Regions from separate parts of the Streptomyces sp. 351MFTsu5.1 genome, predicted to be linked through region 3. Evidence: predicted binding sites of a transcription regulator. Region 3 holds the regulator's gene; each other region holds the start of a gene.
What was found. The regulator HrcA, encoded in region 3, represses chaperone genes, less so after heat shock. The targets are predictions, from matches to a motif close to TTNGCACTCNGNNNNNCNGAGTGCNAA.
Positions count from the first base shown of each region.

Region 1: a site for HrcA is predicted at 2,214-2,240, ahead of groES (co-chaperone GroES). Genes of this name have one in related genera too.
Region 2: a site for HrcA is predicted at 5,598-5,624, ahead of groL (chaperonin GroEL). Genes of this name have one in related genera too.

Region 1 is NZ_KB911779.1:163,442-173,766, reverse strand. Features, by position in the region: gene H295_RS0112800 (class I SAM-dependent methyltransferase) at 1-237, opposite strand, end outside; gene H295_RS0112795 (polysaccharide deacetylase family protein) at 367-1,293, shown strand; gene H295_RS0112790 (polysaccharide deacetylase family protein) at 1,290-2,084, shown strand; gene groES (co-chaperone GroES) at 2,387-2,695, shown strand; gene groL (chaperonin GroEL) at 2,814-4,439, shown strand; gene H295_RS0112775 (ester cyclase) at 4,526-5,215, opposite strand; gene H295_RS0112770 (SDR family NAD(P)-dependent oxidoreductase) at 5,320-6,093, opposite strand; gene H295_RS0112765 (LysR family transcriptional regulator) at 6,185-7,084, shown strand; gene H295_RS0112760 (WhiB family transcriptional regulator) at 7,128-7,454, opposite strand; gene H295_RS0112755 (response regulator transcription factor) at 7,836-8,447, shown strand; gene H295_RS0112750 (sigma-70 family RNA polymerase sigma factor) at 8,733-9,320, shown strand; gene guaB (IMP dehydrogenase) at 9,484-10,325, shown strand, end outside.
Region 2 is NZ_KB911796.1:1,496-11,820, reverse strand. Features, by position in the region: gene otsB (trehalose-phosphatase) at 1-174, opposite strand, end outside; gene H295_RS0135365 (alpha,alpha-trehalose-phosphate synthase (UDP-forming)) at 171-1,565, opposite strand; gene H295_RS0135360 (glucosyl-3-phosphoglycerate synthase) at 1,680-2,624, opposite strand; SAM riboswitch class I at 2,771-2,926, shown strand; gene thrC (threonine synthase) at 2,944-4,224, shown strand; gene H295_RS0135350 (MoaD/ThiS family protein) at 4,221-4,496, shown strand; gene H295_RS0135345 (cold-shock protein) at 4,952-5,158, shown strand; gene groL (chaperonin GroEL) at 5,788-7,410, shown strand; gene H295_RS0135335 (NADH:flavin oxidoreductase) at 7,725-8,855, shown strand; gene H295_RS44120 (GNAT family N-acetyltransferase) at 9,066-9,272, shown strand; gene H295_RS0135325 (metallophosphoesterase family protein) at 9,306-10,169, shown strand; gene H295_RS0135320 (carboxylesterase/lipase family protein) at 10,244-10,325, shown strand, end outside.
Region 3 is NZ_KB911780.1:218,260-228,584, forward strand. Features, by position in the region: gene H295_RS0115425 (HAMP domain-containing protein) at 1-685, opposite strand, end outside; gene H295_RS45470 (ATP-binding SpoIIE family protein phosphatase) at 786-3,212, shown strand; gene hemW (radical SAM family heme chaperone HemW) at 3,244-4,476, shown strand; gene H295_RS0115440 (DUF3097 domain-containing protein) at 4,566-5,372, opposite strand; gene H295_RS0115445 (MBL fold metallo-hydrolase) at 5,407-6,135, opposite strand; gene hrcA (heat-inducible transcriptional repressor HrcA) at 6,287-7,303, shown strand; gene dnaJ (molecular chaperone DnaJ) at 7,304-8,443, shown strand; gene H295_RS0115460 (nitronate monooxygenase) at 8,497-9,573, shown strand; gene H295_RS0115465 (16S rRNA (uracil(1498)-N(3))-methyltransferase) at 9,570-10,319, shown strand.

The DNA of each region.
Region 1 (10,325 bases), on a different contig from region 3:
CGTCGACTGCTCCACGCCGTTCGGCGTGAAGAACATCCGCCCCGCGTCCTCGGCCCCGAACTTCGCCACCGCCCGCTGCCGCAGCCGCGCCTGGCCGAGCGCTGCGGAGACCAGTTCGGCCGGGTGCTCGCGGCGCAGCCGGGTGGCGACGGCGAGCTCGTCGGCGGGGGCGGTGCCGCGCACGGAGTCGAGGAGGGCGCGGCCCTCGGGGGTGAGGAGGGGGGCGAGGTCGTTCACCGGGTCATTGTGGGCCAGTCGGTGGACGGCGTGCTCCCCGGTGGCGGTGTCGACCCGGGACCAGGGGGGTGACCTGCGAGGATCCGGCCCATGCGAACGGTGGGACAAAAGTATAAAAACAGTGCATTGATGGTGTCGCTCCGCAGCGGACTCGTCCTGCTGGCCGTGGCCGCCCTGGTCTCCGGCTGCGCCGAGCGGACCGGAACCGACTCCCGGCACCCGCAGGCCGGCACCCGGGCAGGTCAACCCCTGAAGGCGCCCCCGGCCCCGGCCGCCGACCTCGCCGACGTCCAGGCCGACAAGACCCGCATCCGCGCCGCCGAGTTCCGCGCCGAGCAGGCCCGCATCGCCGCCGCCAGGCGCTGGGGCCTGAAGCGGGTCCCGCTCACGGCGCCGCCCGCCCCCGCGCAGAAGCCCCGCATCACCACCCGCCGGGGCTTCGAGGTCGACGGCCACGAGGAGGACGGGCTCCCACCGGTCTTCACCACGATCCCCACCGACCGGAAGATCGTCTTCCTGACCATCGACGACGGCGCCGAGAAGGACCCCGCCTTCCTGCGGATGGCGACCGAACTGAACCTCCCGTACACGGCCTTCCTCAGCGACTACCTGATCAGGAACGACTACGGCTACTTCGCGAGGATGCGGGATCGCGGGGTGGCGCTCGACAACCACACCCTCCACCACCCCTACCTGCCCGCACTGTCGTACGCCCGCCAGAAGCACGAGATCTGCGGGATGCAGGACGTCATCGAGAAGCGCTACGGCACCCGGCCCCGGCTCTTCCGCCCGCCCTACGGCAACTACAACGAGGACACCCTGCGCGCGGCGAAGTCCTGCGGGGTGCGGTACGCGCCGATCTGGAACGAGGAGGTCTTCGCCGACCACTGGGAGTACCGCGAGACGGACCAGGACATCCACCCCGGCGACATCGTGCTCAGCCACTTCCGGGGACGCTCGGACGGCAAGGGCACCATGCCCGACATGGTCCGTCGCTTCCTGGACAAGGTCACGGCCGAGGGATACGCCGTCGCGCGCCTGGAGGACTACCTGTGAGACCGCGGGCCCTGGTCGCCGTCTCACTGGCGGCCGCACTGCTCACCGGGTGCGCCCAGTCCGTCGACCCCATCGAACGGCTGGGCCGCAAGGCCGCGCAACGCGTGGGCTCCTACGGCCCGCCCGGCGCCGACGGACGCCCCTACCGCCACTGGGGCCTCACCGCCCCGCTGCCCGCGCCCCCGCGCCGGCCGGCCCGCCCGCTGCCGGCGGACCCGGGCGGCCCGCTCCCGGTGGTGAAACGGGTGCCGACGACCGACAAGGTCGTCTTCCTCACCTACGACGACGGCGCCGAGCGGGACCCGCGCTTCGTCGACCTGGTCCGTGAACTGCGGCTCCCGGTCAGCATGTTCCTCACCAACAGCGTGGTCGGGCCCGGGTACGGCCACTTCGCCCGCCTCCAGTCGGTCGGCGCGAGCATCCAGAACCACACCCTCGACCACCCCGCCCTGCGCGGCCTGCCCTACGCCGGCCAGCGCGCCGAGATCTGCGGCCAGCAGGAGAAACTCCACGCCCGCTTCGGAATCCGCCCCCGCCTGTTCCGCCCGCCCTACGGCACGTACGACACCACGACCCGCCGTGCGGCGACCGACTGCGGCCTGTCGGCCCTCGTCCTGTGGAGCGTCTCGGTACAGGGCCATGCCCTGGAGTATCCGCTGCGCCCGGGGGACGTCATCGCGGTGGCCTCGGGCGAGGAACAGGGCCCGAGCCTGACGGAACGCACGACGACGGTGCTGAGGGAGATCGAGAGGCGGGGCCTGACGGTCGCCAAGCTGGAGGACTACCTGTAGCGAATCCAGCCCGTCCGGCGTTTGAGGACGAGGCCCTTCGGGGCCGAAGCGGGGGTCTGGGGGCGGCAGCCCCCAGGGACGCCCACCCCCACGCACCCGCACCCGACACGGCACAGCCGGCGCAGCGAATTGGCACTCCGCTTGACCGAGTGCTAATCGCAGTCATAGTCTCGGCTCTGGCACTCCGCAGGTGAGAGTGCCAACACAGCGACGGGCAGGTCCGGCACCCGCGACGACGGATCCACCTGGTCGCCACCTCAGACAGTTAACCCCGTGAGATCTCCGAAGGGGGAGGTCGGATCGTGACGACCACCAGCTCCAAGGTTGCCATCAAGCCGCTCGAGGACCGCATCGTGGTCCAGCCGCTCGACGCCGAGCAGACCACCGCCTCTGGCCTGGTCATTCCGGACACCGCGAAGGAGAAGCCCCAGGAGGGCGTCATCCTCGCCGTGGGTCCGGGCCGCTTCGAGAACGGCGAGCGCCTGCCGCTCGACGTGAAGGTCGGCGACATCGTGCTGTACAGCAAGTACGGCGGCACCGAGGTGAAGTACAACGGCGAGGAGTACCTCGTCCTCTCGTCCCGCGACGTGCTCGCGGTCATCGAGAAGTAAGACACCTCAAGCACATTTGCTTGTGAGCTGCGCCCCGGGCCCCCGCCACCATATGAAGCCGGGCGTCTGGGGCGCAGTTCGTTTCACCCACATTTTCCGAGAGGGCTGAACCGCTCCCATGGCGAAGATCCTGAAGTTCGACGAGGACGCCCGTCGCGCCCTCGAGCGCGGCGTCAACAAGCTTGCCGACACGGTCAAGGTGACGATCGGCCCCAAGGGCCGCAACGTCGTCATCGACAAGAAGTTCGGCGCTCCCACCATCACCAACGACGGTGTCACGATCGCCCGCGAGGTCGAGATCGAGGACCCGTACGAGAACCTCGGCGCCCAGCTGGTGAAGGAGGTGGCGACCAAGACCAACGACATCGCGGGTGACGGCACCACCACCGCCACCGTGCTCGCCCAGGCGCTGGTGCGCGAGGGCCTGAAGAACGTCGCCGCGGGTGCCTCCCCGGCCGCCCTGAAGAAGGGCATCGACGCCGCCGTCGCCGCCATCTCCGAGGACCTCCTCGCGACGGCCCGCCCGATCGACGAGAAGTCAGACATCGCCGCCGTGGCCGCGCTGTCCGCCCAGGACTCGCAGGTCGGCGAGCTCATCGCCGAGGCGATGGACAAGGTCGGCAAGGACGGTGTCATCACCGTCGAGGAGTCCAACACCTTCGGTCTGGAGCTGGACTTCACCGAGGGCATGGCCTTCGACAAGGGCTACCTGTCCCCGTACATGGTCTCCGACCAGGAGCGTATGGAGGCCGTCCTCGACGACCCGTACATCCTGATCAACCAGGGCAAGATCTCCTCCATCCAGGACCTGCTGCCGCTGCTCGAGAAGGTCATCCAGTCGGGTGCCTCCAAGCCGCTGCTGATCATCGCCGAGGACGTCGAGGGCGAGGCCCTGTCGACCCTGGTCGTGAACAAGATCCGCGGCACCTTCAACGCGGTCGCGGTCAAGGCCCCCGGCTTCGGTGACCGCCGCAAGGCGATGCTCCAGGACCTGGCGACCCTCACCGGCGCCGAGGTCATCTCCGAGGAGGTCGGCCTCAAGCTCGACCAGGTCGGCCTGGACGTGCTGGGCACCGCCCGCCGTGTCACGGTCACCAAGGACGACACCACGGTCGTCGACGGCGCCGGCGACTCCGCCGCCGTCGCGGGCCGCGTCGCCCAGATCAAGGCCGAGATCGAGAACACCGACTCCGACTGGGACCGCGAGAAGCTCCAGGAGCGCCTCGCGAAGCTGGCCGGCGGCGTGTGCGTGATCAAGGTCGGCGCCGCCACCGAGGTGGAGCTGAAGGAGAAGAAGCACCGTCTGGAGGACGCCATCTCCGCGACCCGCGCCGCGGTCGAGGAGGGCATCGTCTCCGGTGGTGGCTCCGCTCTGGTCCACGCCGCCAAGGTGCTCGAGGGCGGCCTCGGCAAGACCGGCGACGAGGCCACCGGTGTCGCCGTCGTCCGCAAGGCCGTCGTCGAGCCGCTGCGCTGGATCGCCGAGAACGCGGGCCTCGAGGGCTACGTCATCACCTCCAAGGTCGCCGAGCTCGACAAGGGCCAGGGCTTCAACGCCGCGACCGGCGAGTACGGCGACCTGGTCAAGGCCGGCGTCATCGACCCGGTCAAGGTCACCCGCTCCGCCCTGGAGAACGCCGCCTCCATCGCCTCCCTCCTCCTGACGACCGAGACCCTGGTCGTCGAGAAGAAGGAAGAGGAGGAGCCGGCCGCCGCCGGGCACGGCCACGGCCACTCCCACTGAGCGCACCGCTCGTAAGGAGGCCCCCGTTCCCCGCGTCGTGCGGAGAACGGGGGCTTTCCCCTTCGCGGGTCACCGGCTCCCCGTGCTCAGTCCCCGAGTACCCCCAGCTGCTCCATCAGGCCGGCCCGGTCGTACTCCCACCAGCCCTCGCAGATCCTGCCGTCCCGGAACCGGTGCCAGGTGGTCCCGGTCATGGTCACGTTCTGCCCGGTCGCCGGGATCCCCACGAAGTCGCCGGTGTGCTTCCCGGCCCACGCCCAACGGGTGCACACCCGGTCGTCCTGGGCGATCTGGTCGTCCACCCGGAAACTGAAGACGAAGGCCCGCCGCCACCCTTCGTACTCCTCCCGGGCGCCCGCCAGCCGCAGATCCTCCGCGTTGGCGGGGTCGTGGTCGAGGTAGTCCTCGTCGAACCGCTGGAACAGTTCCGCGGTCCCACTGCGCCCGGCCCGCTCGAAGAACTCCCGTGCGACGACCGCGTTCAGCCGCTCGTCCCGCACCACGTCGAGGTCCATGAAGGTGGGCGGCGCGTCGCACAGCGCGACCATCTCCCGGGCGATCCGTTCGGTCTCCGGCAGCCCGGAGTTGCGCATCGCCTCCTCGTACGACGGGAACTCCACGATCTCCACGAAGTGCGACGCGTCGGCCCGGTCCTTCCCGATGGTGGCGTGCGTCGCCGTCCGCTTTCCGTTGGTCTGCTCGACCCAGCTGTCCAAGAGCCGGTTCATCTCGTCGAACCGGCTGGTCCTGCAGTCGATGAGCTGTACGAAGGTCATGCCACACCACCTCCGGCCCCCCTGGGTCCGGTTGGGACATCACCATTGTCCGCCCGTCGGCCCCGGCGCGCCCGGCCCACCGGGGGCAGCTCTGCCGCAGGGCCCTACTGCGGCCCGTACTTCCGCCCGGTCCTCGACGAGACCCCGCCCAGCAACCCCCGGGGCGTCACCTTCACCAACCCCATGAGGGCCTTGTAGCGGGGGTCGGGGATCGACAGGGTCCTGCCGCGGGCCAGGTCGCCCAGGGCCGTCGCGACCAGTTTGTCCGCGTCGAGCCACATCCAGTTCGGGATGTTGTCCGTGCCCATCCCCGCCCGCTGGTGGAACTCGGTGCGGACGAAGCCGGGGCACAGGGCCATCAGGCGCACGCCGGTGCCCGCCAGGTCCTTCGCCGCGCCCTGGGTGAACTGCACGACCCACGCCTTCGAGGCGCCGTAGGTCCCACGAGGGACGAACGCGGCCACCGAGGCGACGTTCACGACACCCCCGCGCCCCCGCTCCCGCATCGCCTCCGACGCCGCCGACGTCAGTCGCAGCACCGCCTCGCAGTGCACCTTGAGCATCTTCAGCTCGTCGGCCATGGAGACGTCGAGATAGCGGCCCTTGTTGCCGAAGCCGGCGTTGTTGATCAGCAGGTCGACGGGGGACTTGCGGTCGGAGAGGCGGGCGGCGACCGTCTCGATGCCGTCGTCCGTGGCCAGGTCGGCGGTGCGGACCTCCACCTCGACGCCGTGCCGGTCGTGGAGTTCGGTCGCCTGTTCCTGGAGCCGCTTGGTGTCGCGGGCCACCAGCACCAGGTTGTGCCCGTCGGACGCGAGCCGTCGTGCGAACGCGGCACCGATGCCCGCGGTCGATCCCGTAATCAATGCCGTTGTCATGGCGCAAGGTTAATGACGGAAACCACTGGGCGAATCATTAGGACGGCCACCGCTTTCGGCGTCGCGTCAAAGAGCCGCTTATCCTCGGACCGTGATCGAGGCCCGCCATCTCCGAGTCCTGCGCGCCGTCGCCGCCACCGGCTCCTTCTCCGCCGCCGGACGGGAACTGGGGTGCACCCAGCCCGCCGTCAGCCAGCAGATGAAGGCCCTGGAGGCGTCGGTGGGCACGCCCCTGGTCGTCCGCAGCGGGCGCGAGATGCGGCTGACGCAGGCGGGCGAGGCCCTGGTGCGGCACGCCGCCGGGATCCTCGCCGGGCTCACGGCGGCCGAGGAGGAGGTCGCCGCGATCGCCGGGCTGCGGGCCGGACGGGTCCGGCTCGTGTCCTTCCCCAGCGGCAGCTCCACCCTGGTCCCCACCGCCCTCGCCGCTTTGCGCGCCGCCCACCCCGGCACCCGGGTCTCCCTGGAGGAGGCCGAACCCCCGCAGTCCGTCCGCCTGTTGCGGGAGGGCGACTGCGACCTCGCGCTCGCCTTCCGCTACCAGGGGGCGGCCCAGGAAGGAGAGTGGGAGGACCTCGTCGTACGGCCCCTGCTCACCGACCGGCTCGTCGCCCTCGTACCGGAGCGGCACCGGCTCGCGCGCGCGGGGTCCGTGGCCATCGGGGAGCTCGCCGGGGAGTCGTGGATCGCCGGATGCCCGCGCTGCCGGGGCCAGTTGGTCGAGGTCTGCGAGAGCGCCGGCTTCACGCCCCGCATCGACTTCGCGACCGACGACTACCCGGCCGTCGTCGGCCTGGTGGGCGCCGGCCTCGGGGTCGCCGTGCTGCCGCAGCTCGCGATCGAGTCCGTACGGCCACGGGGTGCGCGCACGGTGACGCTGGAACCGGCGGTCCGGCGCGAGATCGTCGCGCTCACCCTGCCCGACCTGGCCAGGGTCCCGGCCGTGGCGGCGACGCTGGAGCAGCTCGCGGTCGCGGCGGGACAGAAGTAAAGAAGGGCACGCGTGCGCGTGCCCTTCTAGAAGAAACGTTCCTTCAATTGTTCGATGCGCCGCTCCCGACGGACGACGCCGACACCAGCCGGTGCCTCGCCCGTCCCATGAGCTCCTCGCGCTCGTCCTCGGTCAGCCCGCCCCACACGCCGTACGGCTCTCTTACCGCCAACGCGTGCGCCGCGCACTGCGCGCGCACCGGGCACCTCATGCAGACCTCCTTGGCCGAGTTCTCGCGAGCGCTCCGAGCCGCACCGCGCTCGCCCTCCGGATGGAAGAAGAGCGAGCTGTCCACCCCGCGGCAGGCAGCCAGGAGCTGCCAGTCCCACAGGTCCGCGTTCGGTCCTGGAAGGCGGGAGAAATCTGCCATTGCGTGACCCCTTGTAGCCGTTCTGGGCGGATACGGTGTCCACGACCGTACATCTACGATCTAAGGAGATGAAAATATGACTCATTGCGAATCTAGCCTCAGACACCAGGAAATGGGAAGAAAAGGGTCTGAATGGGGCATGGGTTGTGATGAAACGTTGTGGGTCCGCCGTGCATGTCTGCACCGTGTCCGCACCCTCACGTAGAGTGCCGAAGACAGTGCACAGCCCCGTAACTCTTTCGGGTGACCGTCGTTGAGAGTGCGGAGGCGGTTGAAGCAAGAAGTGCTCGGGCAGGCGTCCGAGACGGTCGACCGCTCAGGTGACGATTTCGTACCAGCCTGGAGGCTCAAGGTGACGTGCATCAGCTGCGGAGGGCGGCCATGACATCCGTCCTCGTCTGCGACGACTCCCCGCTTGCCCGAGAGGCGCTGCGCCGCGCGGTCGCGACCGTGCCCGGTGTCGAGCGCGTGACGACCGCGGCCAACGGCGAGGAAGTCCTCCGCCGCTGGGGCGCGGACCGTTCGGACCTGATTCTGATGGACGTACGCATGCCCGGTCTGGGCGGCGTCGAGACCGTGCGCCGGCTGCTGTCCGCGGACCCCGGCGCGCGCATCATCATGCTGACCGTCGCGGAGGACCTCGACGGGGTCGCCCTCGCGGTGGCCGCGGGAGCCCGGGGCTACCTCCACAAGGACGCCTCGCGCGCGGAGTTGCGCGCCACGGTCACCCAGGCGCTCGCCGACCCGACCTGGCGGCTCGCCCCGCGCCGGCTGCGGTCCGCCGAGATGGGTGCGGCGCCCACGCTCACGGCGCGTGAGATCCAGGTGCTCGAAGGTATGAGCCACGGTCGGTCCAATGCCGAGATCGGCCGGGAGCTGTTCCTGTCCGAGGACACCGTGAAGACGCATGCGCGGCGGCTGTTCAAGAAGCTCGGTGCGTCGGACCGGGCGCACGCCGTGGCACTCGGGTTCCGGTGGGGTCTGGTTCGCTAAGAGCTCGATCGGATCGGTCGTTCGTATTGGTGCGGGCCCGTCGTGGCTGGTCGCGCAGTTCCCCGCGCCCCTGAAGGGGCGCGGTCGAGCGGCCTCTTCGATGCCCCAGTGCTTGTTTCGCGGCGGATGCCGCATCCTTGAGATGTGGAGTCTCTCGGGGACGAGTCGGTCGAGCGGAAGGGGAGGGCGCAGGGTATGGGTTCCGGCGCACCTGCTCATAACGCTTCGGTGCACAACAACCAGCGCGATGCCACGGATCCAACGACGCCAGGGCACCATGGACCGATGCGCGACGACGAGGCGGCTCATCCCCATGGGGCGATCGGTGCGCTCGTCCACAGCGCCGTCGAAGGGGACGAGCAGGCCACGCACGACCTGCTCGCCCATGTCCACCCCCTGGCCCTGCGGTACTGCCGCACCCGTCTGTCCCGTCTCCCGGGCGACGCCCGGCACTTCGTGGAGGACCTCGCGCAGGAGGTCTGCGTAGCCGTCCTCCTCGCCCTGCCGCGCTACCGGGACACCGGGCGCCCCTTCGAGGCGTTCGTCTTCGCCATCGCCGCCCACAAGGTCGCCGACCTCCAGCGGGCCGCCATGCGGCACCCGGGGTCCACGGCGGTCCCGTCCGACGAGATGCCGGAACGCCCCGACGACTCCCTCGGCCCCGAGGAGCGCGCACTGCTCAGCAGTGACGCCGAGTGGGCCAAGAAGCTCCTGGCCAACCTCCCCGAGAACCAGCGCGAGCTGTTGCTGCTGCGCATCGCGGTGGGGTTGACGGCGGAGGAGACGGGTCAGATGTTGGGAATGTCACCCGGTGCGGTCCGAGTGGCCCAGCACCGGGCACTGAGCAGGCTGCGGGCCCTGGCCGAGCAGTAGGACGCGCTGGACAAGGGCGCGCTCCTGAACGGGCGGCGCGCCGTCTCCGTACGAACATACGAAGCCCGGAGCGGGTCCGAACTGTGGAAACGGTGGAATTTGCCACCCTTGCTTCCCGTTAGCATGGACATCCGCACCGATCAAGGCCATTGGGGAAGGTGTCATGACTGCAAACGTCGACGGAGTGCCTGACAAATTCGCGACGCTCGGGCTGACCTACGACGACGTGCTGCTGCTGCCGGGAGCGTCCGAGGTGCTCCCCAACGCGGTCGACACCTCGTCCCGCATCTCCCGCAATGTCCGGGTGAACATCCCCCTGCTGTCCGCCGCCATGGACAAGGTCACCGAGTCCCGCATGGCGATCGCGATGGCCCGCCTCGGCGGCGTCGGCGTGCTGCACCGCAACCTCTCCGTCGAGGACCAGGTCAACCAGGTCGACCTCGTGAAGCGGTCCGAGTCCGGCATGGTCACCGACCCCATCACCGTGCACCCCGAGGCCACCCTCGCCGAGGCCGACGCGCTGTGCGCCAAGTTCCGCATCAGCGGTGTCCCGGTCACCGACCCCGCCGGCAAGCTCCTCGGCATCGTCACGAACCGCGACATGGCCTTCGAGTCGGACCGCAGCCGCCAGGTGCGCGAGGTCATGACGCCGATGCCGCTGGTCACCGGCCAGGTCGGCATCTCCGGCACCGACGCCATGGACCTGCTGCGCCGCCACAAGATCGAGAAGCTGCCGCTGGTCGACGACGCCGGTGTCCTCAAGGGCCTGATCACCGTCAAGGACTTCGTCAAGGCGGAGAAGTACCCCAACGCCGCCAAGGACGCCGAGGGCCGCCTGCTCGTCGGTGCGGCCGTCGGCGCCAGCCCCGAGGCCCTGGAGCGCGCCCAGGCGCTCGCCGAGGCCGGGGTGGACTTCCTGGTCGTCGACACCTCGCACGGCCACAACAGCAACGCGCTGAGCTGGATGGCGAAGATCAAGTCGAGCGTCGGCGTCGACGTCATCGG
Region 2 (10,325 bases), on a different contig from region 3:
CAGCGCGGCGAGCACCGACACCGCCTCGGGGTGCGCCCGCGCCTGCTCCGGGTCCGCCACGATCGGCGCGAGCGTCCCGTCGAAGTCCAGCCCGATCACCGCTCCGCGCGGGTGCGACAGAAACGCTGCGAGACCGTCCTGGCCGGCCGGGGTGCCGGGCGTGGGAAGACTCATGCGTCCAGTGCCTTCAGTGCGTTCAGCTGGTCCAGGAACCACTGGGCCGGTGGCAGGGCCGTGGCCGCCGCGGCCAGCCGCTTCGCGCGTTCGGCGCGGTCGTGGGGCGGCAACGTCAACGCCTCGTGCAGGGCCGCCGCCGTCTGCTCGATGTCGTACGGGTTGACCGTGATCGCGTCCTCGCCCAGCTCCTCGTACGCCCCGGCCTCCCGCGACAGCACCAGCGCGCACCCCTCGTCGGAGACCACCGGCACCTCCTTCGCGACCAGGTTCATACCGTCCCGGATCGGGTTGACCAGCGCCACGTCGGCCAGCCGGTACGCGGCGAGCGAGCGCGCGAAGTCGTCCTTGACGTGCAGCACGACCGGCGTCCAGCCCGGCGTGCCGAACGCGTCGTTGACCTCGTCCGCGACCCGCTGCACCTCGGCCGTGTAGTCCCGGTACACCGCGAGGTCCTGCCGGGACGGGTAGGCGAACGCCACGTGCACGACCCGCTCCCGCCACTCGGGCCGCGACTCCAGCAGCCGCCGGTAGGCCAGCAGCCCGCGCACGATGTTCTTGGACAGCTCGGTCCGGTCCACCCGCACGATCGTCTTCCGGCCCGCGCCGATCTCCTCGCGCAGACCGACGATGCGCTCCTCGACATCGGCCGCGTGCGACCGCTCGCGCAGGAAGTCCGCGTCCGCGCCCAGCCCGTGCACGCCGACCTGTGTGTCCCCGAGCCCGCCCGCGCACTCCGTGGCGCAGGCCGTGAAGGCGTCCGCCCACCGCCGGGTCAGGAACCCGAGCCGGTCGGCGCCGAGCATGCCGCGCAGCAGCTGCGCCGCGATGTCGTCCGGCAGCATCCGGAAGTAGTCCACCGGCGCCCACGGCGTGTGCGAGAAATGGCTGATCCGCAGGTCGGGGCGGAGCTCGCGGAGCATCCCCGGGACCAGGCACAGGTGGTAGTCCTGCACCAGGACCGCCGCCCCCTCGGCCGCCTCCTCCGCCAGCGCCTCGGCGAAGGCGCGGTTGTACGTCTCGTACGACGCCCACTGGCGCCGGAACTCCGCGTCGAAGACCGGCTCCAGCGGGGTCTGGTAGAGCATGTGGTGGACGAACCAGAGCACCGAGTTGGCGACGCCGTTGTACGCGTCCGCGTGCACGTCGGCCGGGATCGCGAGCATCCGCACGCCGTCCTCGCCGACGCCCTGCCGGACGGCTTCCCGGTCGCCGTCGGAGAGGGCCGAGCACACCCACAGGGCGTCGGCCTCCGGCCCGATCGCCGAGAGGCCGGAGACCAGGCCGCCGCCGCCGCGCTTCGCTGTGAGCTCGCCGTCCTCCTGGACCTCGTACGAGACGGGGCCTCTGTTGGATGCGACCAGTACGTGGGCGTTGTGCGAGGGAGCCATGCCTCGACATCTAGCCCGGGGTGCAACCGCTCAAACGTTCCCGTGGGGCGCGTGGTCGGCTACCGGCCGGTGGGGGCTGGTCGCGCCGTTCCCCGCGCCCCTGACGGGGCGCTCTTACGCAGCCTTTTTCTTCATGTACTCCGGGATTTCCGTCATCGGTGGACGTTCCTCCGTGTCGACCGAGTAGGTGCGGGGCTCGAAGCCCTCCTCCCCCCGTTCGAACTGGGTCAGGGACGGGCGGATCAGGTGGCCGCGGGCCAGGCGGAGCTGGGCCGTGCGGTAGATCGCCGCCGACATGCGGCCCAGGGCCTGGCCGTCCTGGTGGCGGTGCTTGCGGACGCCGACGTCGACCTGGGCGAGGGCGTCCAGGCCCACCAGGTGCAGCGCGTCGACCAGCATGCCCAGCTCGACGCCGTAGCCGACGGGGAACGGCAGCTGCTCCAGGAGGCTGCGGCGGGCCGCGTACTCGCCGCCCAGCGGCTGCACGAAGCCGGCCAGCTGCGGCCAGTGCATGTTCAGCAGCGGGCGCGCCATGAGCTCGGTGACCCGGCCGCCCTGACCCGCCGCGCCGCCCAGGGGGCGGTCGTACATGCCCTTGACCAGGTCGACCCCGGGGTCGGTGAGCAGCGGGCCGACGATGCCCAGGACGAAGTCCGAGGAGAACTCCTTCAGGTCGGCGTCGATGAAGCAGACGATGTCCCCGCGGGTGACCAGCAGGGAGCGCCACAGCACCTCGCCCTTGCCCGGGAGGGCGGGCAGCCTGGGCAGGATCTCGTCGCGGTGCACCACGGTGGCGCCGGCCGCGGCGGCGACCTCGGAGGTGCGGTCGGTCGATCCCGAGTCGACGACGACGATCTCGTCGACGAGCGGAACCTGCCGCACCAGGTCGTGACGTATCACGGAGACGATGTCACCGACCGTCTCCTCCTCGTTGAGCGCGGGCAGCACGACACTGACCGTCTGCCCGGTGCGCTGCTTGGCGGCCATGATCTGGTGGAGCGGGCGATCGGTCACCGACCAGGAGCGGGTGCTCAGCCAGCGCTCGACTTCTTCCAGCACGTAGGCGGCTCCTTCGTGTGTGGTCCGGGTGATCCGTCTCGCGGTTCGGACGGACTATCTCAACTGTCCTGGTTGTCGGTTACAGTCTTGAACAACGCGGGTGACCATCGCATGTCCTGGACCGCCCGCCGACCACAACTTCATACCGCTCATCCAGAGGGGCAGAGGGATACGGCCCGATGAAGCCCCGGCAACCCTCCAGTCGGTTCTCGTAGATCACTGTTGATCATTTCGCGAGGCTCCCGGCTAGGGAAGGTGCCAAATCCGTCTCACGGCGAAACGCGTCGTGAGGAAGATGAGGAGAAAGGGCCTCGCCTCCATGGCTGCGCAGACTGTTGCAAGCACCACGAACTCCGTCGACCTGGGTCCCGCCGCGGCACTGAGCTGCCGCGAGTGCGGTCACCGCGTGCCGCTCGGCCCGGTCTTCGCCTGCGAGGAGTGTTTCGGCCCGCTCGAGATCGCGTACGACTACTCGGCCTACGAAACCGAGGAACTCCGTAAGCAGATCGAGGCGGGACCCGCGAACATCTGGCGTTACGCCCCGCTGCTGCCCGTCCCCGCGGACGTGGCGGACAAGCCCAACATCAACCCCGGCTGGACCCCGCTCGTCAAGGCGGACAACCTCGCCCGGGAGCTCGGTGTCACCGGCGGCCTGTACATCAAGGACGACTCCGGCAACCCGACGCACTCCTTCAAGGACCGTGTCGTCGCGCAGGCCCTGGAGGCGGCGCGCGCGTTCGGCTTCACCACCCTGTCCTGCTCCTCGACCGGCAATCTCGCCGGTGCGGTCGGTGCCGCCGCCGCCCGGGCGGGCTTCCGCTCGTGCGTGTTCATCCCGCACGACCTGGAGCAGGGCAAGGTCGTCATGGCCGCGATCTACGGCGGCGAGCTCGTCGGCATCGAGGGCAACTACGACGACGTGAACCGCTTCTGCTCCGAGCTGATCGGCGACCCGGCCGGCGAGGGCTGGGGCTTCGTCAACGTCAACCTGCGGCCGTACTACGCCGAGGGCTCCAAGACGCTGGCGTACGAGATCTGCGAGCAGCTCGGCTGGAAGCTTCCCGACCAGCTGGTCGTGCCGATCGCGTCCGGCTCCCAGCTCACGAAGATCGACAAGGGGCTCCAGGAGCTGATCAAGCTCGGGCTCGTCGAGGACAGGCCGTACAAGATCTTCGGTGCGCAGGCGGAGGGGTGCAGCCCGGTCTCCGTCGCGTACAAGGCGGGGCACGACGTCGTACGGCCGCAGAAGCCGAACACCATCGCCAAGTCCCTCGCCATCGGCAACCCGGCGGACGGGCCGTACGTGCTGGACATCGCCCGTCGTACGGGGGGTGCCGTGGAGGACGTGAACGACGACCAGGTCGTGGACGCGATCAAGCTGCTGGCGCGGACCGAGGGCATCTTCGCGGAGACCGCGGGCGGCGTGACCGTGGGTGTGGCCCGCAAGCTGATCGAGAACGGTGTCCTCGACCCGACGAAGACCACGGTGGTACTGAATACCGGCGACGGTCTCAAGACCCTGGACGCGGTGGCCGGTACGGGGCTCACCGCCACGATTCGTCCGAACCTCGACTCTTTCCGAGAGGCTGGCCTCGCATGAGCGTCAACGTCCGCATCCCCACCATCCTGCGCACCTACACCGGCGGCCAGGCCGAGGTGCAGGCCGAGGGCGGGACCCTCGCCGAGGTCATCGCGGATCTGGAGAAGAACCACGCCGGTATCGCCGCACGTGTTCTCGACGACCAGGGCAAGCTGCGCCGGTTCGTCAATGTGTACGTGAATGACGACGACGTGCGGTTCGAGCAGGGGCTGGAGACGGCGACGCCCGACGGGGCGGGTGTCTCGATCATCCCGGCGGTCGCCGGCGGGTGAGCGCGACCGTGACCGTATGACTGGTCATTACCATCGGTAATGGTAATTACCGAGTGTTCAACTGATTGCCCCCTCCGCGAGAGAAGCGGAGGGGGCAATTCTCTATGGTTGAGCGCGGTACAGTTGGGGAACCAGGGTCTTTCTCCTTGCCGCACGCATATGAGTTCCTGCTCCGGATGCGATGAGAAGTAGCCAAAGTGTGTGCACCTTATGTGCCTTATGCGTCCTTTATGGGGCCCGACTTGCCCCGAATTCGGACGAATTCTCACTACATTCCGGACCCCTTCCGTCCAGAATTCTCGTCCGATTGACCTGTTGCAGACGGCAGTTGGACAGATACATTCAGCCGCGGTCGACGCGTTCCGGCGCACGCCCCCAACCATGTGGGGGGTGAGGTCTGACCCGGATCCGCGAAGTGCGGATCCGTGCAAGGGCCAGTAATAGGGGAGTTAGGCATGGCTCAGGGCACCGTCAAGTGGTTCAACGCGGAGAAGGGGTACGGCTTCATCGCGGTCGACGGTGGTGCGGATGTATTCGTCCACTACAGCGCGATCCAGATGGACGGTTACCGCACCCTTGAAGAGGGCCAGCGGGTCGAGTTCGAGATCTCGCAGGGTCAGAAGGGGCCGCAGGCGGACATGGTCCGTCTCGCGACTGGCTGAAGCACGCGCCGGGTAACAACAGCGTCGTTCTTCTTTTCCAACGAAGGGCTCGTACCCCATGGGGAGTCATGGGTACGGGCCCTTCGTCATGCGCGGGTTGTTGTCTGCGGGTGGGTGGGGGCTGGCGTTTTGCGCCCACGCGGCGGAGCCGCATCTCGATACAGCCCCGCGCCCCTGGGTGCCTGCGGCGGCCCGCCCGGCCTCGGTGGGGGCTTGTGTAGCGCGTTCTGTGTGGTGGGTGGGTCGGTGCCGGGGTGGGGGGTGTCCGTCCTCGGTCCGGCGGCTCGGTCTCTTGGTCAGTTCTCGGTTCCGGACGCCGGCCGCTGCGGGCGGACATCCCCCCACCCCGTCCCCTTCATGTCGTACGCGGCGAACTGTCCGGTGGGGGCGGACGCGCGTGGTCGGTGGGGTTGTGGGCGGGGTCGATCCACGAGAGGCGCTTGCACTCGACCATGCCGAGTGCTAATCATTGGCGTTAGCACTCTGAAGGTGAGAGTGACAACGAAGGACCGGGTCGGTGAGGCCCGCAGGCCGGGTGGGGAAGGAACCCACGAGGTGTGCGAGCCGTCCGTCGCGGGCGCGGGCGCGGTCCGAAGGAATCACCCCCAGTCCTGGAGGGACCACTTCACATGGCCAAGATCATCGCGTTCGACGAGGAGGCGCGGCGCGGCCTCGAGCGCGGCATGAACCAGCTCGCGGACGCCGTCAAGGTGACGCTCGGCCCCAAGGGCCGCAACGTCGTCCTCGAGAAGAAGTGGGGCGCCCCCACGATCACCAACGATGGTGTCTCCATCGCCAAGGAGATCGAGCTCGAGGACCCGTACGAGAAGATCGGCGCCGAGCTGGTCAAGGAAGTCGCCAAGAAGACGGACGACGTCGCCGGTGACGGTACGACCACCGCGACCGTGCTCGCCCAGGCCCTGGTCAAGGAAGGCCTGCGCAACGTAGCCGCCGGCGCCAACCCGATGGCCCTCAAGCGCGGTATCGAGAAGGCCGTCGAGGCCGTCTCCGCCGCCCTGCTCGAGCAGGCCAAGGATGTCGAGACCAAGGAGCAGATCGCTTCCACGGCCTCCATCTCCGCCGCCGACACCCAGATCGGCGAGCTCATCGCCGAGGCCATGGACAAGGTCGGCAAGGAAGGCGTCATCACCGTCGAGGAGTCCCAGACCTTCGGTCTGGAGCTGGAGCTCACCGAGGGTATGCGCTTCGACAAGGGCTACATCTCGGCGTACTTCGCCACCGACATGGAGCGCATGGAGGCGTCGCTCGACGACCCCTACATCCTCATCGCCAACTCCAAGATCGGCTCCGTCAAGGACCTGCTCCCGCTCCTGGAGAAGGTCATGCAGTCGGGCAAGCCGCTGCTGATCATCGCCGAGGACGTCGAGGGCGAGGCCCTGTCGACCCTGGTCGTCAACAAGATCCGCGGTACCTTCAAGTCCGTCGCCGTCAAGGCCCCGGGCTTCGGTGACCGCCGCAAGGCCATGCTCGGCGACATCGCCATCCTCACGGGCGGCGAGGTCATCTCCGAGGAGGTCGGCCTCAAGCTGGAGAACGCGACCCTGGACCTCCTGGGCCGCGCCCGCAAGGTCGTCATCACCAAGGACGAGACCACCATCGTCGACGGTGCCGGTTCCTCGGACCAGGTCAACGGCCGCGTGAACCAGATCCGTGCCGAGATCGAGAACAGCGACTCGGACTACGACCGCGAGAAGCTCCAGGAGCGCCTGGCCAAGCTCGCCGGTGGCGTCGCCGTCATCAAGGCCGGTGCCGCGACCGAGGTCGAGCTCAAGGAGCGCAAGCACCGCATCGAGGACGCCGTTCGCAACGCGAAGGCGGCCGTCGAGGAGGGCATCGTCGCCGGTGGTGGCGTGGCCCTGCTCCAGGCCTCCCAGGTGTTCGAGAAGCTGGAGCTCGAGGGTGACGAGGCGACCGGCGCCAACGCCGTGAAGCTCGCCCTGGAGGCCCCGCTCAAGCAGATCGCCGTGAACGGTGGTCTCGAGGGTGGCGTCGTCGTCGAGAAGGTCCGCAACCTCACCGTCGGCCACGGCCTGAACGCCGCGACCGGTGAGTACGTCGACATGATCGCCGAGGGCATCATCGACCCGGCGAAGGTGACGCGCTCTGCCCTGCAGAACGCCGCCTCCATCGCCGCGCTGTTCCTCACCACCGAGGCCGTCATCGCCGACAAGCCGGAGAAGGCCGCCGCGCCCGCCGGTGGCGGCATGCCGGGCGGTGACATGGACTTCTGATCATCCCCGGGCCGCGAGGCCTGACGGTTGATCAACGGTCTTGCCGGGGGCGGCACTTCCTGGGAACAGGGGGTGGCCGCCCCCGGTCTTTTCTTGCGCTATAGTTGATCACGAGCCGCCCGACGTGAACTCCCGTCGGTCGACTACGCGTTGGTGGTCCAAGGAAAGACGCCCCGCTTCCTGCGGGGAAATGCAGGTGCAAGGCCTGCCCGGCGCTCCATGTGAAGCCCGTCCCACGTCGTGGGGCGGGCTTCTGTCGTGCAGGGCACCTTGGTAGCGTATATGTACATGCACATACCAAGGAGTATCGCCTCGTGACCGCCTCCCCCGCCCCCTCCACCTCCCGTGCCGCCGAGATCCTCGCCCGCCCGGTCCACATCAACGGTCTGACCGTCCCGAACCGCATCGCCATGGCGCCCATGACCCGCATGTTCTCCCCGGGCGGCATCCCCGGCGAGGACGTGGCGTCGTACTACTCCCGCCGCGCGGCCGCCGGAGTCGGTCTCGTCGTCACCGAGGGCACCTACGTCGGCCACGAGTCGGCCGGGAACAGCGACCGCGTCCCGCGGTTCCACGGCGAGGAGCAGCTGGCCGGCTGGGCGAAGGTCGCCGAGCGGGTGCACGCGGCGGGCGGCACCATCGTCCCGCAGCTGTGGCACATCGGCATGGTGCGTGAGCAGGGCCAGGCGCCCTACGCCGACGCCCCCGCCGTCGGTCCCTCCGGTCTGCGCATCGGCGCCGACGAGCCCACCGGCAAGGCGATGACCCAGCTCGACCTGGACGACGTGATCGGCGCGTTCGCCCAGGCCGCGGCCGCCGCCGAGCGCATCGGCTTCGACGGCGTCGAGCTGCACGGCGCCCACGGCTACCTCCTCGACCAGTTCCTGTGGGCGGGCACCAACCGGCGCGGCGACTCCTACGGCGGTGACCCGGTCGCCCGTACGAAGTTCGCGGCGGAGATCGTGGCGGCCGTACGGGAGACGGTGTCGCCGGAGTTCCCGATCATCTTCCGGTACTCGCAGTGGAAGCAGGAGGCGTACAAGGCGCGGCTCGCCCAGACGCCGGAGGAGCTGGAGGCGATCCTCACGCCGCTGGCCTCCGCGGGCGTGGACGCCTTCCACGCCTCCACCCGCCGCTACTGGCTGCCCGAGTTCGACGGATCCGACCTCAACCTGGCCGGCTGGACGAAGAAGCTGACCGGCAAGACGACGATCACGGTCGGGTCGGTCGGGCTCGACGGCGACTTCATCCGCGGGTTCATGGGCGAGGGCTCGCCGGTCAAGGGGATCGACGACCTGCTCGACGCGCTGGAGCGCGAGGAGTACGACATGGTTGCCGTGGGGCGTGCGCTGCTTCAGGACCCGGAGTGGGCGGCGAAGGTGCTGGCGGGTCGGTTCGACGAGCTTCAGCCGTATGACGCGGCGGCGCTCAAGTCGTTGAGCTGACGGTTCGGTCGGGCGCTGCGGGTCGGTGGGGGTTGCTGTTCCCGGGGGCTGTGCCCCCAGACCCCCATCGGCCCGAAGGGCCTCGTCCTCAAACGCCGGACGGGCTGAAAGTGACGTGGCCGACAAAGGACCGAGCTCACGGCGGCGGAAGCGGCCGGGCTGGAGGGGAAGCCGGCGGCGGCCACTGACCCCGGGACCGCCCGGGCGATCATGGAGGTGGGGGAGCGGTTCGAGGCGGTCCATCCGGCCGAGCCGTTCTTCTGTCTCACCATTCTCGGCACCCACGCCGACCATCGCGGCAAGGGCCTCGGCATGGGACTGCTCGCCGAGGGTCTCCGCCGTGTCGACGAACTCGGCGCCCCGCCTACCTGGAGTCGACCGACCCCGCCAACCTCGCGGGGCCGGCCGGCGCGCTGACGCGGACGGCAACTCCCGCTAGCGTCAAGGGACATGCGGATCCTTCAGCTCTCGGACACCCATGTGGAGCGCACCGACGCTCCGAACAGTAACGGCGTCAACGCCACCGAATCGCTGCGGCTGATGCTCGCCGAGCTGCGGCACCTGCGGGACGTCGACGCGGTCGTCGTCACCGGGGACATCGCCGACCAGGGGGACGTGGAGGCCTACAGGGCGGTGCGGGAGCTGGTCGGGGAGTTCGCCCGGCCCCGGAAGGCCCCCGTCTTCTACACCACCGGCAACCACGACGAGCGCGAGGCCTTCGGCAAGGTGCTGGGCAGCGGTCATGCCGAGCCCGAGTGCGTGCTGGAGACCGACGCGGCGGAACGGGCCGCGGTGAGCACGGTCGGCGGTCACCGGTTCGTCACCCTCGACTCGCTGGTGCCGGGAAAGGTGTACGGCCGTATCAGCCCCGCTCAACTGGACTGGCTCCGGGAGGTGTTGAGCACCCCGGCCGAGCACGGCACGGTCCTCGCGTTCCACCACCCGCCCATCAGCCTCGGCCTGTCCGTCACCCAGCAGGTCTTCGGGCTGCTCGACCCCGGGCAGCTGGCGGCGGCGATCCGGGGCAGTGACGTACGGGTGGTCCTCACCGGGCACTACCACCTCCAGCTCTTCGGGATGCTGGAGTCCGTCCCCGTGTGGGTGACGCCGGGGGTGGTCAACCGGACCGACCTCACGACGCCGTACGGCACCGAGCGCGCGGTACGGGGCGCCTCGGCCTCGCTGGTGGAGCTGGGCGGGCCGGCGAGCCCGATGTTCCACACCTTCCACGCGCGGGACCCGCGGGCGCACGAGACGGTGTACCAGCTGGACGAGGAGCGCACCCGGGCGGTGGTGGCGGAGCACGGACCCTGACCGACTTGGTTGACTCGGGCAAGGGCCGTCGGCTGGAGTGGGAGGACCAGCCCCCCCAGCTTAGGAGTTCGACGATGACGTCAGCCGCGGATCTCGACGTGCGCACCGCCGCCGGTGCGGTGCGCGGACGGGAGGAGGGGGGCCTCGGCGTCTTCC
Region 3 (10,325 bases):
GGGTCAGGTCGCCGCGGGCCACCGCCGTGGTCACCAGGGCGATGTCCCGGACCTGGGCGGTCAGCCGGGACGCCATGGTGTTGACCGCCTCGGTCACGTCCCGCCAACTGCCGGACAGACCGGTCACCTTGGCCCGCCCGCCGAGCCGGCCCTCGGTGCCCACCTCACGGGCCACCCGGGTCACCTCGCCGGTGAACAGGGAGAGCTGGTCGACCATCTTGTTCACGGCCCGGCCCAGCCGCCGTAGATCACCGCGCAGTTGGCGGTTGCCGTCGTGCAGATCGACCCGCTGGGTCAGATCGCCGCCGGCCACCGCGTCCAGGACCCGGGTCGCGTTGGCGGCCGGGGCCACCAGGGCGTCGAGCAGCTGGTTCACGTCGTTGACCCGGGAGGTCCAGGTGCCCTGCCCGGGGCTGGGGGAGAGCCGCTCGTCGAGCCGGCCGTGCCGCACCAGCTCACGCTTCACGCGGTTGACCTCGCCGGTGAAGTGGAGGTTGCGGTCGACGAGTTGATTGAAGACGGCCGTCAGTTCGGCCACGATCCCGTCGCCGGACTCCGGCATCCGGCGGAAGTCGCCGTCCCGGGCGGCGGTCATCGCGGCGAGCAGAGGGCGTAGGTCCGATGCTCGAATCCAGGCTTCTTTCTGTCCTTCTTCGAACACAGGCGTACCACTGTTCTCACTCATGGCGGCCCACTTCGGTAACTCGGCGCTTATGGGCTGGGTCAGTCTGTCACTCTGTCCGCAATCAGAGGCGTAATCGTCCGAACTGCCCGGGGAGACGGACATGGGGGCCATTCCTGCGCAACGGGAATCCGTTGCCCATGGGGCCGGCACGCACACGCCCGCTCCGGTGCGGGTCCGTGCCACCTTCCCCGGTACCCCGCTCACTCCGGGCGCGGCCCGGGCGCTGTTACGGGCCACGCTGAGCGAATGGGCCGAACTGGCGCTGCCCGGAACCGAGTTCCTCACGGACCGGCAGTCGGACGACGCGGTGGTGGTGGTCAGCGAGCTGGTCACCAACGCCGTCGTGCACGCCGGTACCGAGGTCGAACTGGACGGCCGTCTGGAGGCGCACACCGGGGCCCTCGTCATCGAGGTCCTCGACCACCACCCTTCGCGTGCCCCGCGCGACGGCGACACCGAGACGCCCTACGGCATACCGGAGTACGGGCGGGGACTCCGCCTGGTCGCCGCGCTCGCGGAGTCCTGGGGCATCACGTATCGCACGGGCGCCAAGACCGTGTGGGCACGGCTGCCGGCCGGGGGGAAGGAGGCGCTGGAGGGGATCCAGGCGTATGCGGGGGAGTACGGGGAGGCGGACGGGGGCGGTGACGGTGGCGGGGATGAGCGGGGGCTGCCGGGCTTCGCTGCGCCCCCGGGCCTGCCAGGGCTTCTGACGCCGGCCCCGCAGGCCCGCGCCCGCGTGGAACAGGATCGCGACTGGCTCAACCGCGGAGCCCTCTCCTTCCTCGCCGAGGCGTCCGACCTGCTCGCCGGGCAGCTGGACGAGAACCTCGTCGCCGCGCTGGCCGGTCAGCTGATCGTGCCGCGGCTGGCCGACTGGTGTGCGGTGTGGCTGGAGGACGAGGTGGCCGGCCGCTGGGGCTCCCCGCGTTCGGGTGAGGCCGAGGGGGGTGGTGGCGGGGGCCGGGGCGACAACGGTGCTCCCGGGCCCCGTCTGGCCCGGGTCTGGCACGCCAGCGAGACGCGTATCGAGGAGCTGCGGCGGGCGCTGGAGAAGGAGCCACCACAGCTGCCGGACGGCCCGGACGGCACGGGGCCCGTCCCGTTCCCCTGGCCGACAGAGGCCCTCGGCGCGCCCGACACCCGGCCCAGCCGCGAGCCCGTCTCCGGGCGCGGCTCCGCCCACGGATCCGGGCCCGGTTCCGCCAACGGCTCCGGGACCGGTTCCGAGTCCGGAGCAGCCTTGGGCTTCGACCGCGGCTTCGCTTCCGGCTCCGGGCACGGTTCCGCCTCCGGGTCCGGGCTTGGCTCCGAGTCCGGCGCAGCCTCCGGCATCGAGCGCGGCTTCGCTTCCGGCTCCGGGCACGGTTCCGTCTCCACCCCCGCCACCGGCGCCGAGCACCGCTCCACCCCCGCCACCGGCCACCGCTCGCGCCACAGCCGCTCCGGCCCCAGTTCCGCCGGTGACCTCACGCCTGCCCCCGCCTCCGCCCCCACCTCCGGCTACCAACCCACCCCCGACACCCCACCCACCCCCGACACCCCACCCACCCCCGACACCCCACCCGGCTCCGCCCTCGCCTACCGCCTGACCGCCGGGGGCCGCCCCCTCGGGACGCTCGTCATCGGGCGGGCCGGGGTGGGGTCCCTGCCCGACGAGATCACCGGGCTCGTCGAGGACCTCAGCCGTCGGGTCGCGCTCGCCATCGGGGCCGCCCGGCAGTACGCCCGCCAGGCCACTATCAGTGCCGTGCTCCAGCGCGGGCTGCTGCCGGGCGCCGTCGCCGAGATACCCGGCGTGCGCAGCGCCCTGGTGTACGAGCCGTGCGACAAGGGCGGGCCCAGCGGCGACTTCTACGACCTCTTCCCGGCCGGCGACGGCCGCTGGTGCTTCGCCGTCGGTGACGTGCAGGGCAAGGGCCCCGAGGCCGCCGTGGTGATCGGCCTGGCCCGCCCCTGGCTCCGGCTGCTGGCCCGCGAGGGCTACCGCGTCGCCGACGTCCTGGACCGTCTCAACCAGCTGCTCCTCGACGACGCGACGGAGGCCGCGGACGCGGCGGCGCGGGCGCTGGCCTCCGCCGGCGGACGCCCCCCGCACGCAGGCGACGGCCCGCAGACCCGCTTCCTGTCCCTCCTCTACGGCGAGCTGGTGCCCTTCGACGGCGGAGTGCGCTGCACCCTCGCCTCCGCCGGACACCCGCTCCCGCTGCTGCTCGGGTCACGCGGCGAGGTCCGTACGGTCGCCCGCCCGCAGACCCTGATCGGGGTCGTCGAGGACGAGACGTACACCAGTGAGACCTTCGAGCTGCGGCCCGGCGACAGCCTGCTCTGCGTCACCGACGGGGTGACCGAGCGGCGCAGCGGCAGCCGGCAGTTCGACGACGAGGACGGGCTCGCCGAGGCGCTCGCGGGCTGCGCCGGGCTGGACGCCGAGCTGATCGCCGAGCGGATCAGACGGCTGGTCCACGAGTTCGGGGCCCGGCCGCCGGAGGACGACCTGGCGCTGCTGGTCCTCCAGGCGGAGTAGCTCTCCGCCCCGGTGCTGGACAATGGAGGACATGCCCTCCGCACTCCCCGACGGCGAACCCGTCCCCGACGACGGCTCGCTCCCCGCGTCCGCGCTCACCGGTTCCGCCGACCGCCCCCTCGGCTTCTACCTGCACGTCCCGTACTGCGCGACCCGCTGCGGCTACTGCGACTTCAACACCTACACGGCGACCGAGCTGCGCGGCACGGGCGGCGTGCTGGCCTCCCGGGACAACTACGCCGAGACGCTGATCGACGAGATCCGGCTGGCCCGCAAGGTGCTCGGCGACGACCCGCGCCCGGTGCGCACGGTGTTCGTCGGGGGCGGTACGCCGACGCTGCTGGCCGCCGGGGACCTCGTACGGATGCTCGCGGCGATCCGCGACGAGTTCGGTCTTGCCGAGGACGCCGAGGTCACCACCGAGGCGAACCCGGAGTCCGTCGACCCGGCGTACCTGTCGGCGCTGCGCGAGGGTGGCTTCAACCGGGTCTCCTTCGGGATGCAGAGCGCCCGGCAGCACGTACTGAAGGTGCTGGACCGCACGCACACCCCGGGGCGGCCCGAGGCGTGCGTGGCGGAGGCCCGGGCGGCGGGGTTCGACCACGTCAACCTCGACCTGATCTACGGCACCCCCGGCGAGTCCGACGACGACTGGCGGGCGTCCCTGGAGGCGGCGCTCGGAGCCGGTCCTGACCATGTGTCGGCGTACGCGCTGATCGTCGAGGAGGGCACCCAGCTGGCCCGGCGCATCCGCCGCGGCGAGGTGCCGATGACCGACGACGACGTGCACGCCGACCGCTACCTCATCGCGGACTCGGTGCTGGCGGAGGCCGGGTTCGACTGGTACGAGGTCTCCAACTGGGCCACCTCGGAGGCGGCCCGCTGCCTCCACAACGAGCTGTACTGGCGGGGCGCCGACTGGTGGGGCGCGGGCCCCGGAGCGCACTCGCACGTGGGCGGGGTGCGGTGGTGGAACGTCAAGCACCCGGGCGCGTACGCGGCGGCGCTGGCTGCGGGGAAGTCGCCGGGGGCCGGGCGTGAGCTGCTCTCGGACGAGGACCGGCGGGTGGAGCGGATCCTGCTGGAGCTGCGGCTGCGGGAGGGTGCGCCGCTCGGTCTTCTGCGCGAGGAAGGGCTGGCTGCGGCTCGCCGGGCGCTGGGGGAGGGGCTGTTGGAGACCGGGCCGTACGAGCAGGGGCGGGCTGTGCTGACGCTGCGGGGGCGGTTGCTGGCGGATGCGGTGGTGCGGGATCTGGTGGACTGAGCGCCCGATGGGGGTGCCGCGTCCGGTTGAGTGGCGGCCGCGGGCCGGTGGGGGCTTGTCGCGCAGTTCCCCGCGCCCCTAGGTGGGCGTCACTGAGCCGTGACGAAATCGATCAGTTCCTCCACTCGCCCGAGCAACTCCGGCTCCAGGTCCTTGTAGGACCCGACCCGCTTCAGGATCGCCTGCCACACCGCGCCCGTGTTGTCCGACGGCCAGCCCAGGGCCTTGCACACGCCCGTCTTCCAGTCCTGGCCGTGGGGGACTCTCGGCCACGCCTCGATGCCCAGGGACGACGGCTTCACCGCCTCCCAGATGTCGATGTACGGGTGGCCGACGACCAGGGCGTGCTCGCTGGTGACCGATGCGGCGATACGGGACTCCTTGCTGCCCGGCACCAGGTGGTCCACCAGGACGCCCAGCCGCGCGTCCGGGCCCGGTGCGAACTCGGCCACGATCGCGGGCAGGTCGTCCACGCCCTCCAGGTACTCCACGACCACGCCCTCGATGCGCAGGTCGTCGCCCCAGACCTTCTCCACCAGTTCCGCGTCATGGCGGCCCTCGACGTAGATACGGCCGGCGCGGGCCACGCGTGCGCGTGCGCCGGGCACGGCCACCGAGCCGGACGCGGTACGGGAGGGTCGTACGGGAGCCGCCGCCGAGGGTCTGACCAGGGTCACCACCCGGCCCTCCAGGAGGAAACCGCGGGGCTCCAGCGGGAAGACCCGGTGCTTGCCGAAGCGGTCCTCCAGGGTCACCGTGCCCGCCTCGCAGCGGATCACCGCGCCGCAGAAACCGGTGCCGGGCTCCTCGACCACCAGACCGGGCTCGGCCGGAACCTCCGGTACCGGCTTCGGCTTCTTCCACGGAGGGGTCAGGTCGGCGGAGTACTGGCGCATTCGGATGACGATAGGAGAACCGGCCCGGGGATCACTACGACACGCCGGAACGGGCCGCCAGCGCGTCCCGCTGCGCCCGTACGAACTCCGCGTCCACCACCGCTCCGTGACCGGGCACGTACAGCGCGTCCTCACCGCCCAGAGCGAGGAGGCGGTCCAGAGCCGCGGGCCACTGCTGGGGTACGGCGTCCGGGCCCGCCTGGGGGTCGCCGGACTCCTCGACCAGGTCGCCGCAGAAGACCACCTCCGGGGAGCCGGGGACGAGGACGGCGAGGTCGTGGGCCGTGTGCCCGGGGCCGACGTTCGCCAGCAGGACCTGGCGGCCGTCGCCCAGGTCGAGCGTCCACTCGCCGGAGACGTGATGCCGGGGGGAGACCAGGGCGTCCACCGCCGCGTCGGCCGCCGACGGCTCCAGGCCGTTGCGCACCGCGTCCGCCCGCAGTTCCGCACGGCCGAGGCGTCCCGTCAGGGCCGTCTCCACACCCACCGCGCCGAACACCTCCGCTCCCGCGAACGCCGCCGCCCCGAAGACATGGTCGAAGTGGGGGTGGGTCAGCGCGAGATGGGTCACACGGTGGCCGGCCAGCTCCTCGGCCTCGGCGCGCAGCCGTGCGCCCTCGGCGAGGTCGGCGCCCGCGTCGATCAGGAGGGCCGTGCCCGCGCCGATCACCAGGCCCGCCGTACAGTCCCAGCGGGGCAGCCGGCACCGGCCGACCCCGGTCGCGACCCGCTCCCACCCGAGCTCTTCCCAAGTCACCGTCATACCGCGACGCTAACGGCAGGAACCTGCCCCACGGGACCGACCTTGCCCTGGGAGCACCCCACCGCCGTACACTGGCTCGGGGAGCGCTGGCACTCGGACGGACAGAGTGCCAGGCGAGATACCGAGGGAACGCATTCTGGAGGTGCGCGCGATGCTGAGTGAACGCAGGCTCCAGGTGTTGCGCGCCATCGTCCAGGACTACGTCGGCACCGAGGAGCCGGTCGGGTCGAAGGCCCTGACCGAGCGGCACAACCTCGGAGTCTCCCCGGCGACCGTCCGCAACGACATGGCGGCCCTGGAGGACGAGGGGTTCATCGCCCAGCCGCACACCAGTGCCGGGCGCATCCCGACCGACAAGGGCTACCGGCTGTTCGTCGACAAGCTGGCGGGCGTCAAGCCGATGACCGCCCCGGAGCGGCGCGCCATCCAGAACTTCCTCGACGGCGCGGTCGACCTCGACGACGTGGTGGCCCGGACCGTGCGGCTGCTCGCGCAGCTGACCCGGCAGGTCGCCGTCGTGCAGTACCCCTCCCTCACCCGGTCCACCGTCCGGCACGTCGAACTGCTCTCGCTCGCGCCCGCGCGTCTGATGCTTGTGCTGATCACGGACACCGGCCGGGTCGAGCAGCGGCTGGTCGACTGCCCGGCGCCCTTCGGGGAGGCCTCGCTCGCCGATCTGCGGGCCCGGCTCAACAGCAGGGTCGCGGGGCGACGGTTCGCCGATGTGCCCCGACTGGTCGAGGACCTGCCCGAGGGCTTCGACGTCGAGGATCGGGGTACGGTCGCGACAGTGCTCTCCACTCTCCTGGAGACACTCGTCGAGGAGAACGAGGAGCGGCTGATGATCGGCGGCACAGCCAATCTCACCCGCTTCGGACATGACTTTCCCCTCACCATCCGGCCCGTCCTGGAGGCACTGGAGGAGCAGGTCGTCCTCCTCAAACTCCTTGGCGAGGCCGGGGATTCGGGCATGACCGTGCGTATCGGTCATGAGAACGCCTACGAGGGACTCAACTCCACTTCCGTGGTGTCGGTCGGCTACGGTTCGGGCGGCGAGGCAGTCGCCAAGCTCGGCGTGGTCGGACCGACCCGCATGGATTACCCGGGAACGATGGGAGCGGTACGCGCAGTGGCACGGTACGTCGGACAGATCCTGGCGGAGTCGTAAGTGGCCACGGACTACTACGCCGTTCTCGGCGTGCGCCGCGACGCGTCGCAGGATGAGATCAAGAAGGCGTTCCGCCGGCTCGCACGAGAGCTGCACCCGGACGTCAACCCGGATCCGAAGACCCAGGAGCGGTTCAAGGAGATCAACGCCGCTTACGAGGTGTTGTCGGACCCGCAGAAGAAGCAGGTCTACGACCTCGGCGGCGACCCGCTCTCGCAGGCCGGCGGCGGTGGCGCGGGCGGCTTCGGGGCCGGTGGGTTCGGGAACTTCTCGGACATCATGGACGCGTTCTTCGGTACGGCCTCGCAGCGGGGTCCGCGTTCGCGCACCCGGCGCGGCCAGGACGCGATGATCCGGCTGGAGATCGAGCTCGACGAGGCGGCCTTCGGCACCACGAAGGACATCCAGGTCGACACGGCGATCGTCTGCACCACGTGCAGTGGTGAGGGCGCCGCGCCGGGCACCTCCGCGCAGACGTGTGACATGTGCCGCGGTCGCGGTGAGGTGTCGCAGGTGACGCGGTCCTTCCTGGGCCAGGTCATGACGTCCCGTCCCTGCCCGCAGTGCCAGGGCTTCGGCACCGTCGTCCCGACCCCGTGCCCGGAGTGCGCGGGCGACGGCCGGGTCCGCTCGCGCCGCACCCTCACCGTGAAGATCCCGGCGGGTGTGGACAACGGCACGCGGATCCAGCTCGCGGGCGAGGGCGAGGTCGGTCCCGGTGGCGGTCCCGCCGGTGACCTCTACGTCGAGATCCACGAGCTGCCGCACTCGCAGTTCCAGCGGCGCGGCGACGACCTGCACTGCACGGTCACGCTCCCGATGACGGCGGCGTCGCTCGGCACGAAGGTGCCGCTGGAGACGCTGGACGGCATGGAGGAGGTCGACATCCGGCCCGGCACCCAGTCCGGCCAGTCGATCCCGCTGCACAGCCGGGGCGTCACGCACCTGCGCGGCGGCGGCCGGGGTGACCTCATCGTCCACGTCGAGGTCCAGACCCCGACGAAGCTGGACCCGGAGCAGGAACGCCTGCTCCGCGAGCTGGCCAAGCTGCGCGGCGAGGAACGGCCCACGGGGCAGTTCCAGCCGGGTCAGCAGGGGTTGTTCTCCCGGCTGAAGGACGCCTTCAACGGGCGTACGTGAGTGGTGCGAAGGTCGGATTCGGACTTGTTCGGAGGACGTGACAACATGCCGTCATGTCCTCCGCACTGACCGATCTCTTCCCTCATCCGATCGTGCAGGCCCCCATGGCGGGCGGCGTCTCCGTGCCGCAGCTCGCCGCCGCCGTGTCCGAGGCGGGCGGGCTCGGATTCCTGGCCGCCGGGTACAAGACGGCCGACGGGATGTACCAGGAGATCAAGCAGCTGCGCGGCCTGACGGGGCGGCCCTTCGGCGTCAACCTCTTCATGCCGCAGCCGGAGTACGCGGACCCCGCCGCCGTCGAGGTCTACGCCCACCAGCTGGCCGGCGAGGCCGGCTGGTACGACACCGAGCTCGGCGACCCCGACAGCGGACGGGACGACGGCTACGACGCCAAGCTCGCCGTCCTCCTCGACAACCCGGTCCCCGTGGCCTCCTTCCACTTCGGCATTCCGAGCGCCGAGACCCTGGAGTCCCTGCGCCGGGCCGGCATCTTCACCCTCGTCACCGCGACCACCCCCGAAGAGGCCCTCGCCGTCCAGTACGCGGGCGCCGACGCCGTGATAGCCCAGGGCGTGGAGGCCGGCGGCCACCAGGGCACCCACCGGGACATCCCCGAGCAGGACGGCTCCGGCCTAGGCCTGCTCTCCCTCGTGGCCCAGATCCGGGAGACCGTGACCCTCCCGATCGTCGCCGCCGGCGGCATCATGCGGGGCAGCCAGATCGCCGCCGTCCTCGCCGCGGGCGCGAGCGCGGCCCAGCTCGGCACGGCGTTCCTCGCCACCCACGAGTCCGGGGCCCCCGACGTGCACAAGCAGGCGCTGACCAACCCGCTCTTCGTCCGCACCGAGCTGACCCGTGCCTTCTCCGGTCGCCCCGCCCGCGGCCTGGTCAACCGCTTCCTGCGCGAGCACGGCCCCTACGCGCCCGCCGCCTACCCCGAGATCCACCACCTCACCGCACCGCTGCGGAAGGCCGCCGCGAAGGCCAAGGACGCGCAGGGCATGGCACTGTGGGCGGGACAGGGCCACCGCATGGCCCGCGACCTGCCCGCGGGACAGCTGGTGGAGCTCCTCGCGGCCGAACTCGCGGACGCTTGGACAGCGTTGTCGGCCAAGGGAGGACTGCGATGACCGCGCCAGTATTCGTCGTCGACCACTTCGACGCGGGCGGCGGCGGACACTACGTCCTCGACGGCCCCGAAGGCCGCCACGCGGTCTCCGTGAAGCGGCTCCAGCCCGGCGAGGACGTCATCCTCACCGACGGGACGGGACGCTGGGCCGACTGCGTGGTGCTCGGCACCGAGGGCAAGGACCGGCTGATCGTGCAGCTCGACTCGGTGTCCGAGGAGCCGCCCGCACAGCCCCGCATCACCGTCGTCCAGGCCCTCCCCAAGGGCGACCGCGGCGAACTCGCCGTCGAGACCATGACGGAGGTCGGCGTCGACGCCGTCGTGCCCTGGCAGGCGGCCCGATGCATCACCCAGTGGCGGGGCGACCGGGGCCTGAAGGCGCTCGCCAAGTGGCGGGCCACCGCCCGGGAGGCCGGCAAGCAGTCCCGCCGGGTCCGCTTCCCGGAGGTCGCGGACGCGGCGAGCACCAAACAGGTTGCCGCACTTCTCGCCAAAGCCGACTTCGCCGCGGTGCTGCACTCCGACTTCGAGCGCGGCAGCGCGCCGCTGGCCACCGCCGAACTCCCCGAGGAGGGCGAGATCGTGCTGGTCGTCGGCCCCGAAGGCGGCGTCGCCAAGGACGAGTTGGCGCTCTTCGAGGAGGCGGGTGCGCGGGCCTACGTCCTCGGACCGACCGTGCTGCGCACCTCGACCGCCGGCACCGCGGCGGCCGCCCTGCTCCTCGGCCGCACCGGCCGCTGGTCCTGACCTCCC